2 linked regions of the Terriglobus albidus genome follow. The protein of the gene in region 1 interacts with the protein of each later gene in a pairwise test. Links are inferred from orthologs where the notes say so. Each region holds a gene or a part of one and is shown in the gene's direction. Other genes may lie near its edges.

Evidence for each region. Proteins that work in one complex are often made in the same cells at the same time.
Region 2: the proteins of gyrA (region 1) and gyrB interact in binary tests that used the Escherichia coli proteins (3 or more experiments, as listed by UniProt). The link is inferred for Terriglobus albidus from one-to-one orthologs.

Annotation. Positions count from the first base shown.
Region 1 is NZ_CP042806.1:1,100,252-1,107,629, forward strand. What follows is about bases 1,757-5,010. They hold gyrA (DNA gyrase subunit A), read left to right. Parts: upstream 1,757-2,140; coding sequence 2,141-4,810; downstream 4,811-5,010. Other genes in these bases: FTW19_RS04520 (helix-turn-helix domain-containing protein), read left to right, coding at 1,757-1,799. Also shown: FTW19_RS04505 (DUF4139 domain-containing protein), read left to right, coding at 1-40; FTW19_RS04510 (four-helix bundle copper-binding protein), read right to left, coding at 369-725; FTW19_RS04515 (VOC family protein), read right to left, coding at 1,051-1,419; more of FTW19_RS04520, read left to right, coding at 1,506-1,756; FTW19_RS04530 (hypothetical protein), read left to right, coding at 5,192-5,752; FTW19_RS04535 (orc1/cdc6 family replication initiation protein), read right to left, coding at 5,773-7,359. UniProt on the Escherichia coli protein: A type II topoisomerase that negatively supercoils closed circular double-stranded (ds) DNA in an ATP-dependent manner to maintain chromosomes in an underwound state.
Region 2 is NZ_CP042806.1:6,266,860-6,274,144, reverse strand. The notes cover bases 1,617-4,777. They hold gyrB (DNA topoisomerase (ATP-hydrolyzing) subunit B), read left to right. Parts: upstream 1,617-1,964; coding sequence 1,965-4,577; downstream 4,578-4,777. Other genes in these bases: FTW19_RS25070 (GNAT family N-acetyltransferase), read right to left, coding at 1,617-1,813. Outside these bases: metE (5-methyltetrahydropteroyltriglutamate--homocysteine S-methyltransferase), read left to right, coding at 1-1,155; more of FTW19_RS25070, read right to left, coding at 1,274-1,616; FTW19_RS25060 (sulfite exporter TauE/SafE family protein), read left to right, coding at 4,835-5,617; FTW19_RS25055 (DUF971 domain-containing protein), read left to right, coding at 5,757-6,191; FTW19_RS25050 (ferredoxin--NADP reductase), read left to right, coding at 6,188-6,847; FTW19_RS25045 (tetratricopeptide repeat protein), read left to right, coding at 6,875-7,285. UniProt on the Escherichia coli protein: DNA gyrase negatively supercoils closed circular double-stranded DNA in an ATP-dependent manner to maintain chromosomes in an underwound state.

The DNA of each region.
Region 1 (7,378 bases):
TGCAAAGGTCGGATCATTGGAGACGGATCAGAGTTTTTGAAGGGTCGATATTTGCAGGTGGTATGGGTGCTACCAATACTCTTCAAACAAACCTATGCACTGGGTGCCCAACAAACTTTGTTCGTTGGGATGAAAAGCGATGGGTGGGACGTTCGAGCGAAGCTCGAATCTGGTGGGAGGCGAGGGCTTTAGCCTTCGCTTTATCGGGCTTGTATAAATTGGGCTTTAGCCCTGGGCTGTTTGTTCAGTTGAGAAGAAAGCCCAGGGCTAAAGCCCAATTTTTCAGAGACTCTAAATCAGCGGGCTGAAGCCCGCTGCTCCCACCCATAAAGCCCGCTGCTCTTACTCATTACCTTCGCAAAATATTCCTACGCAGCCCGTCTCCGCTTCCCGGAAATCGCTTCACAGCTCTCGGCGCAGTGCTCGCACACATCCGCGCAGCGTTGCATGAACTCTCCATCAGCGGCCAGTTCGCGGCAGCTTTCGCTGCAACGGCGGCAGATCTCGGCGCACAGACCGCACAGCTCTGATCCAAACTCTGAGCTGCGGCTCATGAAGCCTGCAGCCAGATCGCAGATCTCGGCACAGTCGTGCATCGTGGTCAGGTGTCCGGGGTCGGCGTGTTTGCCGCCCATCTCCAGACACATGGCAGAGGTCTCGGTACAGACCTGGTAGCACTGGAGACAGTCCTCGATACATTGGCGAACGTTCTGTGGGATGGTCATGGAATTCACCTCAAATAACTCCGCTGGGTGCGGTGCTGGCTGCGATGCCCCATGTCCATGAGGGCGTTGCCAGATGAATTCCGATTCATCGTTTTGTTATCCCGCACGAACGAAAGAAGCCCGAAACCTGGGGCGTTGCCCCAGGCTGATATAGAACGCGCCTTCAGCGCTTTGATCGATGGCTGCCCTTTGTTTGTCATTTCGCAGTGACCGGAGGGAACGGAGAAATCTGCTTTTCTACCGATAACTGCAACGATGAGTTCAATGCGAGAAGCAGATTCCTCCGCGTTGCTACGGAATGACAAAGGATAGGACCGTGTTCCACTCAGCGGCTGCTCAGCACGAACTTATTCCCATCCACATCCTCGAAGATGGCGGCGGTTCCCCAGTCCTCCTTCTTCGGATCTTTGAAGAAGCTCACGCCCTTTCGTTTCAGCTGGTCAGTGGTGGCGAAGACGTCGTCGCACCACATGCTGATGGGCTGGAAGGTGCCGATACGGTCTTCGTGGCCTTCGGGCGTGAAGAGGGCGAGGCCTGTGTCGGCGCCGGGAATGGCGAGTTCGATCCAGCGCTGTCCGCCGGGGACGAACTCCTGGTCGGTCTTGACCTTGAAGCCGAGCGTCTCGGTATAGAACTTCAGCGACGCGTCCTGGTCCTTGACCGGAACGCTGATGAACTTGATGCCGCGAATCATAGTGAGTATCTCCGAGGGAGAGGCTACCCCTGTGTTCTGCGGAACTCAATGTGCCATTCGTTGCTATACCATTCACAGGTATAGCTATGAAACCGGTCTCACTTGACGCTTACATTCCGCAGACGTTGCTCCGTGATCTGGTTGGGCATGACCGGAAGCCGGCGGCGTTTCTGATCTATCTGTGGCTGTATGCGGAGCAGCAGCGGAACGGTGAGTCGGTTGCCATCAGTTATGCAGCTTTAGCCGAGGAGACGGGGCTTTCGCGTTCGGCGGCGCAGACAGCAGTGGGCTGGCTGCGGAAGCGGAAGTTGCTGGCGGTGAAGCAGGAGAGCGTGACGGCGACTCCGGTGTATACGGTGCAGATGCCTTGGAGACGGTAGGAGAGCCGAGGGATTGTTTGTTTGTCATTTCGGAGTGATCGGAGGGAACGGAGAAATCTGCTTCTCTACCCAATCCCTCGGCCCAAAAAGAGAAAAAGCAGATCCCTTCGGGATGACAAAGAAAGGCGGTTCGCGCGTAGCGCGAATACCCAGGTCCCCAAGGGACCTGGGGCACCCGGTGTATGGGTTTTGCCCTCATTTCCGGGGGCGAAGAACAGGCGTATTTCCACCGCTCCTGACGACGGTTTGAAATGCGCAAAAATACCAATAAAATCAATCACTTTCGTGCGCTCGCCAGCCTGTCAAAACCACCCGTAAAACGGTATACTTAAACCATCCACATGGCAGACGATCAGAACAATCTCCCGCTCAACTCAGGCAACAGCGGCGACGGCAATTCCCCCGCCGGCACTTCTATCATTCCGATCAATATCGAAGATGAGATGCGCCGCAGCTATCTCGACTACTCCATGTCGGTGATCATCGGCCGCGCGTTGCCCGATGTTCGCGACGGGTTGAAGCCTGTGCATCGCCGCATCCTCTACACCATGTCGGAGATGGGGCTGACGGCCAATAAGAAGTACACCAAGTCGGCCAAGATCGTCGGCCAGGCCATGGGTCAGTACCATCCGCACGGCGACTCCGCCATCTATGACGCGTTGGTGCGTCTGGCGCAGCCTTTCAGCATGCGTTATCCCATGGTCGACGGTCAGGGTAACTTCGGTTCGGTCGACGGCGATCCGCCGGCCGCCATGCGTTACACCGAGTCGCGTATGACCAAGATCGCCGGCGAGATGCTGGCCGATATCGACATGGATACTGTCGACTTCACGCCGAACTACGACGAATCGGTGCTGGAGCCCACGGTGCTGCCCACGCGCGTGCCGAACCTCATCATCAACGGGGCGGAAGGTATTGCTGTGGGCATGGCCACCAAGATTCCGCCGCACAACCTCACCGAGGTGGTGAATGCGGCCATCGATATGGTCAACAACCCCAGCATCGGGGTGAAAGAAGTGCTTCGCCATGTGCAGGGACCGGACTTCCCCACCGGCGGCATCATCTACGGCAAGAGCGGCATCGAGAAAGCCTACTCCACCGGCCGTGGACGCTTCCTGGTCCGCGCCAAGGTTGCGACCGAGGCTATCTCCGGAGGACGCCAGTCCATCGTCGTCACCGAGCTTCCCTTCCAGGTCAACAAGTCCAACCTCATCAAGCGCATCGCCGAGCTGGTCAATGACAAGGTCATCGACGAGATCTCCGGCGTGGACGACTTCTCCGACCGCGAGGGTATGCGCATCGTCATCGAACTGAAGCGCGGAGCTCAGCCCGAGATTGTGCTCAACCAGCTCTTCAAGCACACGCAGATGCAGGAGAGCTTCTCCATGATCTTCCTGGCCGTGCACAACGGCCAGCCGCGCGAGCTTCCGCTGCCCGACGCGATCCGCGCCTTCATCGAGCACCGTATCGATGTGGTGCGCCGCCGCACCGCCTTCCTGCTGGGCAAGGCCCGCGACCGCGAACACATCCTGGTCGGCTACCAGATTGCGTTGGATCACCTGGACCAGGTCATCCGCACCATCCGCAACAGCTCCAGCCGCGCCGATGCCCGCGAGAATCTGTTCCGCTACTTCTCCGGCCGCGCTATCTCGCTCAACGGCACTGAGATTGCCGGCATCACGCTCGACCCGGTCAAGTACGGCATCACGGCGGAGACACTGCCCGCCAACGGCAGCCTGATCCTCAGCTACCGCCAGATCGACGCCATCCTGGAACTGCAGCTCTACAGACTGACTCAGCTCTCGATCGACGAGATCCTGAAGGAACTGGGCGAGGTTCGCGACAACATTGCCGAGTACGAGTCGATCCTGGCCTCAGACAAGAAGCTGCGCAGGGTTATCGTCAAGGAGCTCGAAGAGGTCCGTGACAAGTACGGCAACGAGCGCCGCACGCAGATCGTCGATGAAGGCGCCGAGCTTACGCTCGAAGACCTGATCGCCGACGAGCAGGTTGCCGTGACGGTCTCGAACACCGGCTACCTGAAGCGCACGCCGATCTCGACCTATCGTCAGCAGCGCCGCGGCGGCACCGGCCGCCTGGGCATGAAGACGCGTGAGGAGGACTTCGTCGCACAGTTGATCGTCGAGTCCACGCACTCGTACCTGTTGTGCTTCACCAACACCGGCCGTGTCTTCTGGGTGAAGATCTACGAGATTCCCGACGTCGGCGCCGCCGGCAAGGGCAAGCACATCGCCAACCTGCTGGCGCTGCAGCCGGGCGAGAAGGTCGTGACCTACCTCGGCATCCGCGACCTGACGGAAGAGGGCAAGTTCATCTTCTTCGCGACGCAGCAGGGCACGGTCAAGAAGACCCCGCTGACTGACTTCTCCAACGTCATGACCCGCGGCATCATTGCCATCGGGATCGGCAAGGACGACGAGCTGGTCGGCACCCGCGTCACCGACGGCAACCAGGTCATCTTCCTCGCTACTCGTGAGGGTATGGCCATTCGCTTCCCGGAGACGGACGTCCGCAGCATGGGCCGCCCGGCCGCTGGTGTGAAGGGCATCACGCTGAAAAAGGATGACTACGTCATCGCTCTGGCGACGACGCCGAGCGAAGAGTCCCGTCAGAAGCGTGCGGCAGAGGGCGCAACCATTACGCCGTGCCTCATCCTCTCGGTTTCGGAGAACGGCTTCGGTAAGCGTACCGATGCTGAGGAGTACCGCCTGCAGACCCGCGGCGGCTCGGGCGTCATCAACATGAAGGCGACAGCCAAGACCGGCAAGGTTTCGTCCATCAACTTGGTCGACGAGACCAGCGAACTGATGGCGATCAGCCAGTTCGGCAAGATGATCCGCATCGACACCAAGACAATTCGAGCCGCCGGCCGCAGCACCCAGGGGGTCAAACTCCTCAGCTTGGATGAAGCGGACAAGGTCGCAGCAGCCGTGGTGATTCCGCCGGATGAATCAAACCATAAGGAACCGGAACAGGGATTGTTGCAGTAGGTAAGGCAGTTTCGTGCACAGGGACACGACTGAGACATGATGAAACATTAGGAGACAGGGGAGACAGGTCAAACCTCTCCCCTCTCCTATCCCCTTGAAAACTTGAAAATTGGAGCCTTAAATGGGCTGTTTCACGAAAGGTGCGCGAAAACTCGCACCTTTTTCTATTTATCAGCGAATTCTCGCGGGAAAATCACTTGCGGGGTATGAACCCAAGCTCCGTGTATCTCGGAGGGTTCGAATCTAAGTTCTTTACTGTTAGGTATTTACGGGGATACTCTCTAACCATCGATTGGGAGTGGATCCTTTGTGACGATCGACACCAGGACGAAGGCTAGCAATCCGCGGTAGCTAGCCGATTGAATTTGGAGCGATAGATAGATGGCGAGCAAGCGGCAACGGCTTCGTAAGGAATTGTGGTCAGAAGATGAGGACGTTTGGACTGGGGAAGAGGTCGGGTGGTTTAAAATCCCGCGTACCTTCCCGCTTTGCTTGGCGCTCTTGAAGAAGGACATCCGCGGACCTGAAGATCCTACGGCGGTTTATCTTGAACTACTTTCCCATCATTACGGGGAAGGTTTCATAGAGCTAAAGCAAGAATCAGACCACGCGTTCGCATGTGGATTCTCTGTCGGTCGTCTAAGGTCATGGCATGAGCGGATGGCCAAATTAGAGGAGTTAGGTTTTATCAAAACAAAGAGCGCAGGGGCCTCGAAATATAAGTATGTTTTACTGATGCATCCGACGACGGTGATCCAAAACCTGCGGGATCAAGGGAAAATAGAAGACAGATGGTGGAATATGTACATCGCCCGAAAGGCGGAAACTCGAGAACTGACATACGAGCAGAGGGATCAACAAAAGAAGCAAGCCGCAAACACGCGAAAGAGATCTGGCAAAACTATTCGTATAGGGAAATCATTAAGTAAAAAGTCGCCATAGTGCCTGCAAGAGAGATCGGACTAATCAACGATCCCTGCATCATCAAGAATTTCTTTTCCTAGGATGATTCGCCTGATGCTTCTCTTGTCATCGAATGGGACAACATAATCCTTGTTATCCGCTTCTGCAGGATATTCGATGAACCCTAGTTCGGGACGTCGGCTTGTATTCATAAGATCTACATATGTTCCGTAATCTAGTGAATAGATGTTATATCGTACTCCGGGTTTGTCCTTGTCGGCATAGCCTCTTTGAACTAGGTGAAGTACTCGTAGGTCGAACAGCTCGTGAATCACTGGGTGATTCGCTAGTTCACGCGGCAGAAGAAAAGAACGAGCGCGTTTATTGCCGATCACATTATCTGTGATGGTGCGCAACACGATCCTTAGTCGCTCGCTCAGATTTCTTTCTTTATCTTGCTCGAACCATTGGCGAGCTGCTTCAAGAACGGCATCCCGTTCAATCTTATCCTTGCCCTTTCTATGCGCGAAGAAATAGGCCTTCGAGAAGATATTGATGAGGTCGCGAATAACCCCTTCCGAGGCCCGCACAAGCTCTTGAAAGACCTTTCGTTCGGTAAAGAGCTTGCTTGCAAGCTTCGCGCCTGTTTCTATGCCAATGCCCTCCAAATAGTTTTCGGGAAGTTCATTTCTAAGATGTCTCACGAGCATGTCCGCGAAGGCATCCGTAATGCGCTCGGGATTGCGATCATAAACATAGTAATCATCGATGTCCAGAAACGCAGATATGTCTGCCCCCATTTCAAGGCCAATAAATCCTCTCTCTGTATTGATCGCAAAGTCGGAGCGGTATTCCAGAGAACCAATTTTGACTGCGACGTTTGTGAGAGGAATCACCGAGCGTTTTAGGAATTCCGCGAAGTACGGCTGGATATCGATGGGAATAGAGGACCACTCATCCAGCAAAATGTAGAAGGTGGCATTGCAGAGCAACGTGAGGTTCTTGATAGGGGTACTTATCGCAGGGAAGATGACTTTATCGATGTATTCGAATCGGTAAGTGGAAGAAGTGCTTTGTTCGGTTGATGTAGTTCTCCCAGCCTTGCCTTCGAGGCTAAACAGCTTAGATGGTTCCGATTTGATTATTCCCCCGGTTTCGGAGGTCCCTTTTTTAGAATCATTTGCTGTAGCGGAGTCTTGCTTTGTGAGCTGTATCGGCTGGGTCGCGGACTCTGCGAGATTATTGATTTCGTCGAGTGCAAGATCAACGTTTTTGCCGCCTTCTGCAACCACAAATTCCAAGAAGCCGTTATAAAGCTCTGCAAGAAAATCTCTGAACAAGGCTGTGCATCGTGCGGACAACCCAATAGATACGTCAGAGAATTGGCTAGTGCTACCAAATGTTCGGGCGTCAATATATATGACGCAGCATCTCGGCGCGGCTGTCAGTTGGCTCTGCAGAACTTTAAGCACATGAGTCTTACCAGTCCCTCGTCGTCCGTAAATTATCTGGCTGTTAATATTGTTGATCTGGGGAAGGATCCCAAGGTCAACAAAAGCTCCCATTAGCTTTTGGCTGTCGCTTTGTTTCTCCGAGCGCTGTGGGATGGAAGCGACTGCTTTAGCTAACTCTGGCGTCTGGACCACAATATTCCTCTTCTGCTCT
Region 2 (7,285 bases), 5.2 Mb from region 1 along the record:
GCCGCCAATGCTGCTCACTTTGAGGAACAGCGCCGCGCGGCGCGGCCAAGCCAGGTTCGTGAGAAGTTGGCCACGCTCAACGAGACGGATTTCAGTCGTCCGCAGACGTATGCGGAACGTGCTCCGCTGCAACGTGCTGCGTTGCATCTGCCGCTGCTGCCGACAACGACCATCGGCAGCTTCCCGCAGACACAGGAAGTGCGCAGCCGCCGCGCTGCCTGGCGCAAGGGGCAGATCGACGACGCGACATACGAGAGGTTCCTGGAGGAAGCGACGGCAGAGTGCATCCGCCGTCAGGAAGAGCTGGGGCTGGATGTGCTGGTGCATGGTGAGTTCGAGCGCAACGACATGGTCGAGTACTTCGGCGAGCAGCTCGACGGCTTCGCCTTCACGAAGAACGGTTGGGTGCAGAGCTATGGTTCCCGCTGTGTGAAGCCGCCTGTCATCTATGCCGACGTGCATCGCCCGGAGCCGATGACAGTGCGCTGGTCGAAGTTCGCGCAGTCGTTGACCTCGAAGCCGATGAAGGGCATGCTCACCGGGCCGGTGACGATTCTGCAGTGGTCGTTCGTCCGTAATGACATTCCCGAGAGCGAGACCACCTTCCAGATCGCCCTTGCTCTGCGCGAAGAGATTGAAGATCTGGAGCGCGCGGGGATCGGCGTAATCCAGGTCGATGAGCCGGCGTTGCGTGAAGGGCTGCCGCTTCGGAAGAGCGAGTATGCGGCATATCTCGAGTGGGCAGTGAAGGCTTTCCGGTTGGCCACCAGCTCGGTGAAGCCTGAGACCCAGGTGCATACCCACATGTGCTACGCCGAGTTCGAGACCATCCTGCCTGCCATCGCGGCGCTGGATGCGGATGTCATCTCGATGGAGTCGGCGCGCTCGAAGATGGCTCTGTTGCGGGACTTCAAAGCACAGGGCTATCCCAACGAGATCGGCCCGGGTGTCTGGGACATCCATGCGACTCGTGTGCCCTCGCAGGACGAGATCCACAGCCTGCTGGACATGGCGCTGGTGTCGCTGAAGGCGGATCAGCTATGGGTCAACCCTGACTGCGGCCTCAAGACCCGTCAGTGGCCGGAGACGGAGGCTTCGTTGCAGAACATGGTGGCGGCTGCGAAGGCTGTGCGGGAGGAGTTGGCAACGGAGTAGTGGCTGACAGGGGATATCGACAAGTTCGAATAACCCATACACCGGTGCCCCATGTCCCTCGGGGACATGGGCCCGCCTTTACTTTCCTAGGCACTGATCGAACCGTTTGCTATCCCTGCTAAATGCTCTTCCGCATCCGCACCACCTCGACCGTCAACCCATCACCCACCGGCGCATGATGCCGCTCCACCTCGACATACCCATGTTTCAAGTAAACCGGATACCCCGTCAGCGTCGCACCCATCTCCAGCTCCCGGAACCCTTCGGCCGCGGCGGCCTCCTCGGCGGTGCGCAATACCAGGCTGCCTAGCCCTTTACGGGCATGGTCCGGATGCACAAAGATCGCCCGGATCTTGGCAGCATCCTTGGCCGGATCCAGCAGCTCCGGCTCTTTTGCTTCGACCTGCGAGTCGCCGCCATAGAGGGTCTTGCGGCGGCTCCAGCCTCCACAGGCGGCAAAGATGCCGTCCGCCGCCTCGACGACGAAGTAGGTACCATCGGCGACCAGGCGGGTATCGACGGTAAAAATGGTGCGGATGGCGGCATTAATCTCCGCCGGACCGTAGTCTCCGGCCTGCAGCGACCGGACCGATGCCTCTAGCAACTGTTGCAAGTAAGGGACATCCTCGATGCGTGCGGTGCGGAGTGTGTATTCCATGAAAAAAGTGTGCCATTTCCCGCGAAAAACGGCCTTGTTCCCGCCCTGGGCGCCGCAGCAGAGGACCCCCCAAACGTGCTAAAATAAGCATGTCCAAGAAATCTCGAACGGCCACGCTAAGGCACTCAAATTCAGTAATTTACGGAGCCTGATGTCCACTCTGAACGTTCTCCCCGAAGCAATGCCCGATACCCAGCCGAGCGGTTCTTATACCAGCGAAAACATCAAGGTGTTGGAAGGCCTCGAGGCCGTCCGTCTGCGCCCGGCCATGTATATCGGTTCCACCTCTGAGCAGGGCCTCCATCACCTGGTCTATGAGGTCGTTGACAATTCGGTCGACGAGGCCCTGGCCGGCTATGCATCCAAGATCGACGTCGTGATCCACGTCGACAACTCCATCACCGTCGTCGACGACGGCCGTGGTATTCCCGTGGACGAAAAGACGTTGCCCAACGGTGAGCGTATGCCCGCCGTACAGGTGGTGCTCACCAAGCTGCACGCCGGCGGTAAGTTCGACGCCAGCACCTACAAGGTCTCCGGCGGTCTGCACGGCGTAGGCGTAAGCTGCGTCAACGCCCTCTCGGAGGAGTTCGATGTCGAGATCTGGCTCAACGGTCAGACCTACGAGCAGACCTACTCCAAGGGCGACCCCACCAGCAAGGTACGTCAGACCGGTGTAACCAAGAAGCGCGGCACCAAGGTGCACTTCCTGCCCGACAGGACCATCTTCACGGTCACCGATTACAACTACGACACCCTGGCCAACCGTCTGCGTCAGCTCGCCTTCCTGAACAAGGGCATCGAGATCACGCTCACCGATGAGCGCACCACCGACCCCAAGAGCGGTGAGTTCAAGATGGCGACCTTCAAGTACAATGGCGGTATCGCCGAGTTCATCAAGCACCTCAACAAGGGTAAGCAGGTGCTGCATGACAAGCCGTTCTACATGGAGGCGGAGAAGGGCACGCTGGTCGTCGAGGCGGCGCTGCAGTACAACGACTCCTATTCGGAGACGGTCTTCTCGTTCGCCAACAACATCAACACGGTCGACGGCGGAACCCATCTCTCCGGCTTCCGTACGGCGCTGACGCGCACCATCAACGCCGCCGGACAGTCGCTTGGCCTCTTCAAGGACCTGAAGGAGTCGCTCTCGGGCGACGACGTCCGCGAAGGTCTGGTCGCCGTGATCTCGGTCAAGATTCCCCAGCCGCAGTTCGAAGGACAGACCAAGGGCAAGCTGAACTCCGATATTTCGGGCCAGGTGCAGAGCTTCGTCAATGAGCGTCTGGGCGCCTTCTTCGAGCAGAACCCGCAGGTAGCCAAGCGCATCATCAACAAGGCCATCGAAGCCGCGCGCGCCCGTGAGGCAGCCCGTAAGGCTCGTGATCTCACCCGTCGTAAGGGAGCATTGGACGGCGGTGGTCTGCCGGGTAAGCTGGCTGACTGCAGCGAGAAGCAGCCTGACCGTTGCGAGCTCTACCTCGTCGAGGGTGAGAGCGCAGGTGGAACCGCGAAGCAGGGCCGCGATCGTAAATTCCAGGCCATCCTCCCGCTGAAGGGTAAGATCCTCAACGTCGAGAAGGCCCGCTACGACAAGATGCTGGGCCACGAAGAAATCCGTGCCATGATCACGGCGCTGGGCGCCGGTATTGGCAAGGACGACTTCGATGCCGCCAAGCTGCGCTACGGCAAGATCATCCTGATGACCGATGCCGACGTCGACGGATCGCACATCCGTACGCTGCTGCTGACCTTCTTCTTCCGTCACATGACGGAGCTGATCCAGCGCAGCCACGTCTACATTGCTCAACCGCCGCTCTACAAGATCAAGAAGGGCAAGTTCGAGCAGTACATCAAGGACGATCGCGAGTTTGTGAAGGTGATGGTCAAGCGCGCCTCTGACGGCATGGTGATCCGCTACGGCGAGAATGCCGCCGCTCTGGAAGGCCGTGCCCTGACCGACTTCATGGGCAAGCTGAACGACTACATCGGTTTCTTCGACAAGGCCAACAAGCGCCTGCGCAACGAAGCGGTGACGGCGGCCTTCGCCGACCTCTTTGCACACGAAGGCAAGGATCCGTCGAAGCGTGCCGACTTCGAGACGCAGGACAAGATCAAGCAGCTTCGTACGAAGCTGATCGAGATTGGCAAGGAAGCCAAGTTCAAGGGCGTCTCCGATCCCATGCTCGACGAAGAGCATCAGACCTGGTCGGTAAGCTTTACAGACTCGAATGGCGCTGAGCGCAAGCTCGACTGGACGCTTGCTTCCACGCCTGAGATCCGTCAGCTCTTCGGCAAGCACGCGCAGATCAAGGAACAGCTCCAGCCACCGTTCATGATCGAGTACGTGCAGAAGGGCGCCAAGGCCGATGCGGACGACATCGTCGAAGAGCAGCAGACCGAAGGCGTTGCCGAGGCCGCTGCCGCTCCCGGCACCGCCGTGCAGAACAAGGGCACCAAGCGCGCCTCCAAGCTGCCGCAGGATCCGGTCGAGAAGAAGTCCGCACGTGACCTCTTCGAGTTCGTCATCGAGCAGGGCCGTAAAGAGTACGACGTACAGCGTTACAAGGGCCTCGGCGAGATGACTGCCGAACAGCTCTGGGAGACCACCATGGACCCCGATCGCCGTACGCTGCTCGAAGTGAAGCTCGAGGACATTGCCGGCACGGAAGAGATCTTCACCACACTGATGGGCGAAGACGTTGAAAGCCGCCGCCGGTTCATCGAAGAGAACGCGCTCGATGTAAAGAACCTCGACATCTAATTCATTGTTCAACCGAACAAAAAGAGGAGGCCTCGGCCTCCTCTTTTTGCATTTCTAAGGTCTCAGGGCATATCGGCGAGCATGGAACAGCCCACACGCTTGGTGCTCCATCCATCGCAACGCGATGGGTGGCATATTCGCAGGTGGGAGCGTTGGCCATCAGGCTGTTCAGAAGCTCTTGTCATAAATTTGTCATCCTGAACGTAGTGAAGGACCCGCTTTTCAAGCAGCGCATTTGACAACCTACAATAAAGACAATGCCCGCTTACCTCACCACGCACGGCCACTATCTCTGGCTGATTCTTGCATCCTTTATCGCAGGCGTGATGAACGCGCTCGCGGGCGGAGGCTCGTTCGTCTCCTTTCCGGCGATGCTGGCGGTGGGCGTGCCTCCCATCCAGGCGAACGCAACCAACACGGTGGCTATCTGGCCGGGGCAGCTTACCTCGCTTGCCGCGTTGCGTGAAGATCTGCGGCGCGATACGGCCTGGGTTGTAGTTGTCGCCTCAGTGATCGGCGGCATCGGAGGAGCGATCATTCTGCTGCACACACAGCAGCAGACCTTTCTGCACGTGCTGCCGTGGATGCTGCTGGCGGCATCGTTGCTCTTCGGCGTCAGCGGACACATCTCCCGCTGGCTGCGCAACCGAAGTGAGCATCCGCACCTCGAGCACAAGGTGCCGGCGCTTTACGTGCTGCTCTGCCTGCTTCCGGTTACTTTCTATATCGGCTACTTCGGCGCGGGCGCGGGGTTCCTCATCATGACGGTGTTGGCGCTCTTCGGCGTGGAAGAGATGAACCAGTTGAACTCGCTCAAAGTCCTCGGCGCGTGCGTCTCGAACTTCTCCGCTGTGGTTACCTTTATCGTGCGCGGAGCGGTGGTCTGGCATTTCTGCCTGGTAGCGATGATCTTTGCCGGACTGGGCGGATGGCTTGGCGCCCGCTATGCCCGGCGTATGAACGGCAACGTGCTGCGAGCCCTGGTGGTCATCATTGGCTGTGCCGTCGCCGGCTGGTTCTTCTACCGCAATGCGATTTGATTTTTTTGTCGTTTCGTAGCCGGGGGCCCCTAGCCAGCTTTGCCGGCTGGGGTGAAGAGCAGCGGGGGAATCTGCTTCTATGTTGCCTGGTATGGGATCTGATTCGTCGCCAACGAAAAGCGCCTAAAATAGAAGCTGTATGAGTCACGAAGGCATCCGTTTCGTAAGCCGGGAAGAGGCGCTGGCCGACGCCGCGCAGGACAACTGTCTGCCGCGCGAGGCGGTTACTCCGGCCAAGGTTCGCGTGCACCTGACCTCCGGCGAAGGAGTCGAGATCGAGTGGAAGGACGGCCATCACTCGAAGTGGACCTTCCCCTGGCTGCGCGACGCCTGCCCCTGCGCCACCTGTCATGAAGAGCGTCAGCATACCGGCCGCAAGCCGGGTGAGCCAAAGCCGAAACCCAAGGAGCTCTTCACCATGTACCAGGCGCCTGCCAAGCCAACTTCGGTGGAGAAGATCGGCAACTACGCGCTGAAGTTCAAGTGGAACGACGGGCACGAGGCCGGCATCTATTCATGGGATCACCTGCGCCGCGTCTGCAACTGTGACGCTTGCCGGAGCACGCGGGCGTGATCGCTGCCGCGCTTGCCTCGAAGCGTCTGCTCAGTGAAGCCTCGCAGACCTGGGAGCTTTCCTTCACCTGCAGTGAACCGCTCACCTATCAGCCCGGCCAGTTTTACTCGTTTGTCACGGAGCGTGATGGCAAGCAGGAGGTCCGCGCGTACTCGCTGACGCAGGCTCCCGATGGCGATCGTATGGTGCTCTGTCTCAATCGCGCCGGATGGTATTCCAATCTGCTGTGCGATCTGAAGGCTGGAGAGACAGTGCACGTACAAGGCCCCTATGGTGGGTTTGTCCTTCACGAAGGTCCAGGCATTATCCTCGCCGACGGCGTTGGCATAGCGCCTGTAGCAGCGATGGTGGATGCTTTACTGCGAGCACAGCGCAACGCCGGCTCGCTGCATCTGCTGCATACGGCATCTTCGGAGTCAGAGCTGTTTTATCGCGACCGTTTTGAGCGGGCTGAGCGCGAGATCACCGGGTTCCGTTATCTGCCGCTGCCGGGCGTTGAGCTTGCTCCGCGTCTGGAAGAGATTCTGTCTCAAGCTGGAGGCGAAAAACCGACGGCTTACATCGTCGGTCTGAATGCTTTTGCGGCTCCGCTGCGGCAGTGGTTGAAAGACCGCGGATGGGATCGTAAGCAGATCGTCTTCGAGCGTTACGACTGACTTCCGCCGGTTGTGGGAGAGAGATTGATGCAGTTCGGGAACGTCCTGAGTCGCTGGTTCGAGATGCATCCCGTCAGAACGTTTGTCCTGCTTGCGACTGCTCTTGTGCTGCTCACCTACGGAAGTGTTCTTGGCGCTCCCTTCGTCTATGACGACCTTGATCAGGTGGTGAATAATCGCAATCTGCAGCCATGGAGCAATTTCGCACATCGTTTCCTGGGGCAGCCGGTCTCTCTCAGCACGTCCTATCTTGGCTATGGCGGTTCTACCTACCGTCCCATCTTCTGGCTGACAATCTATGTTGACCATAGCCTTTGGGGGCTGAATGCCACCGCATTTCATGCCACCAATCTGCTTCTGCATCTTCTGAATGGCATTCTTCTCTTCTTGCTTTTCCGGAAGACGAAGATCCCTGCTACCGTCGCGGCAGCGATTGGT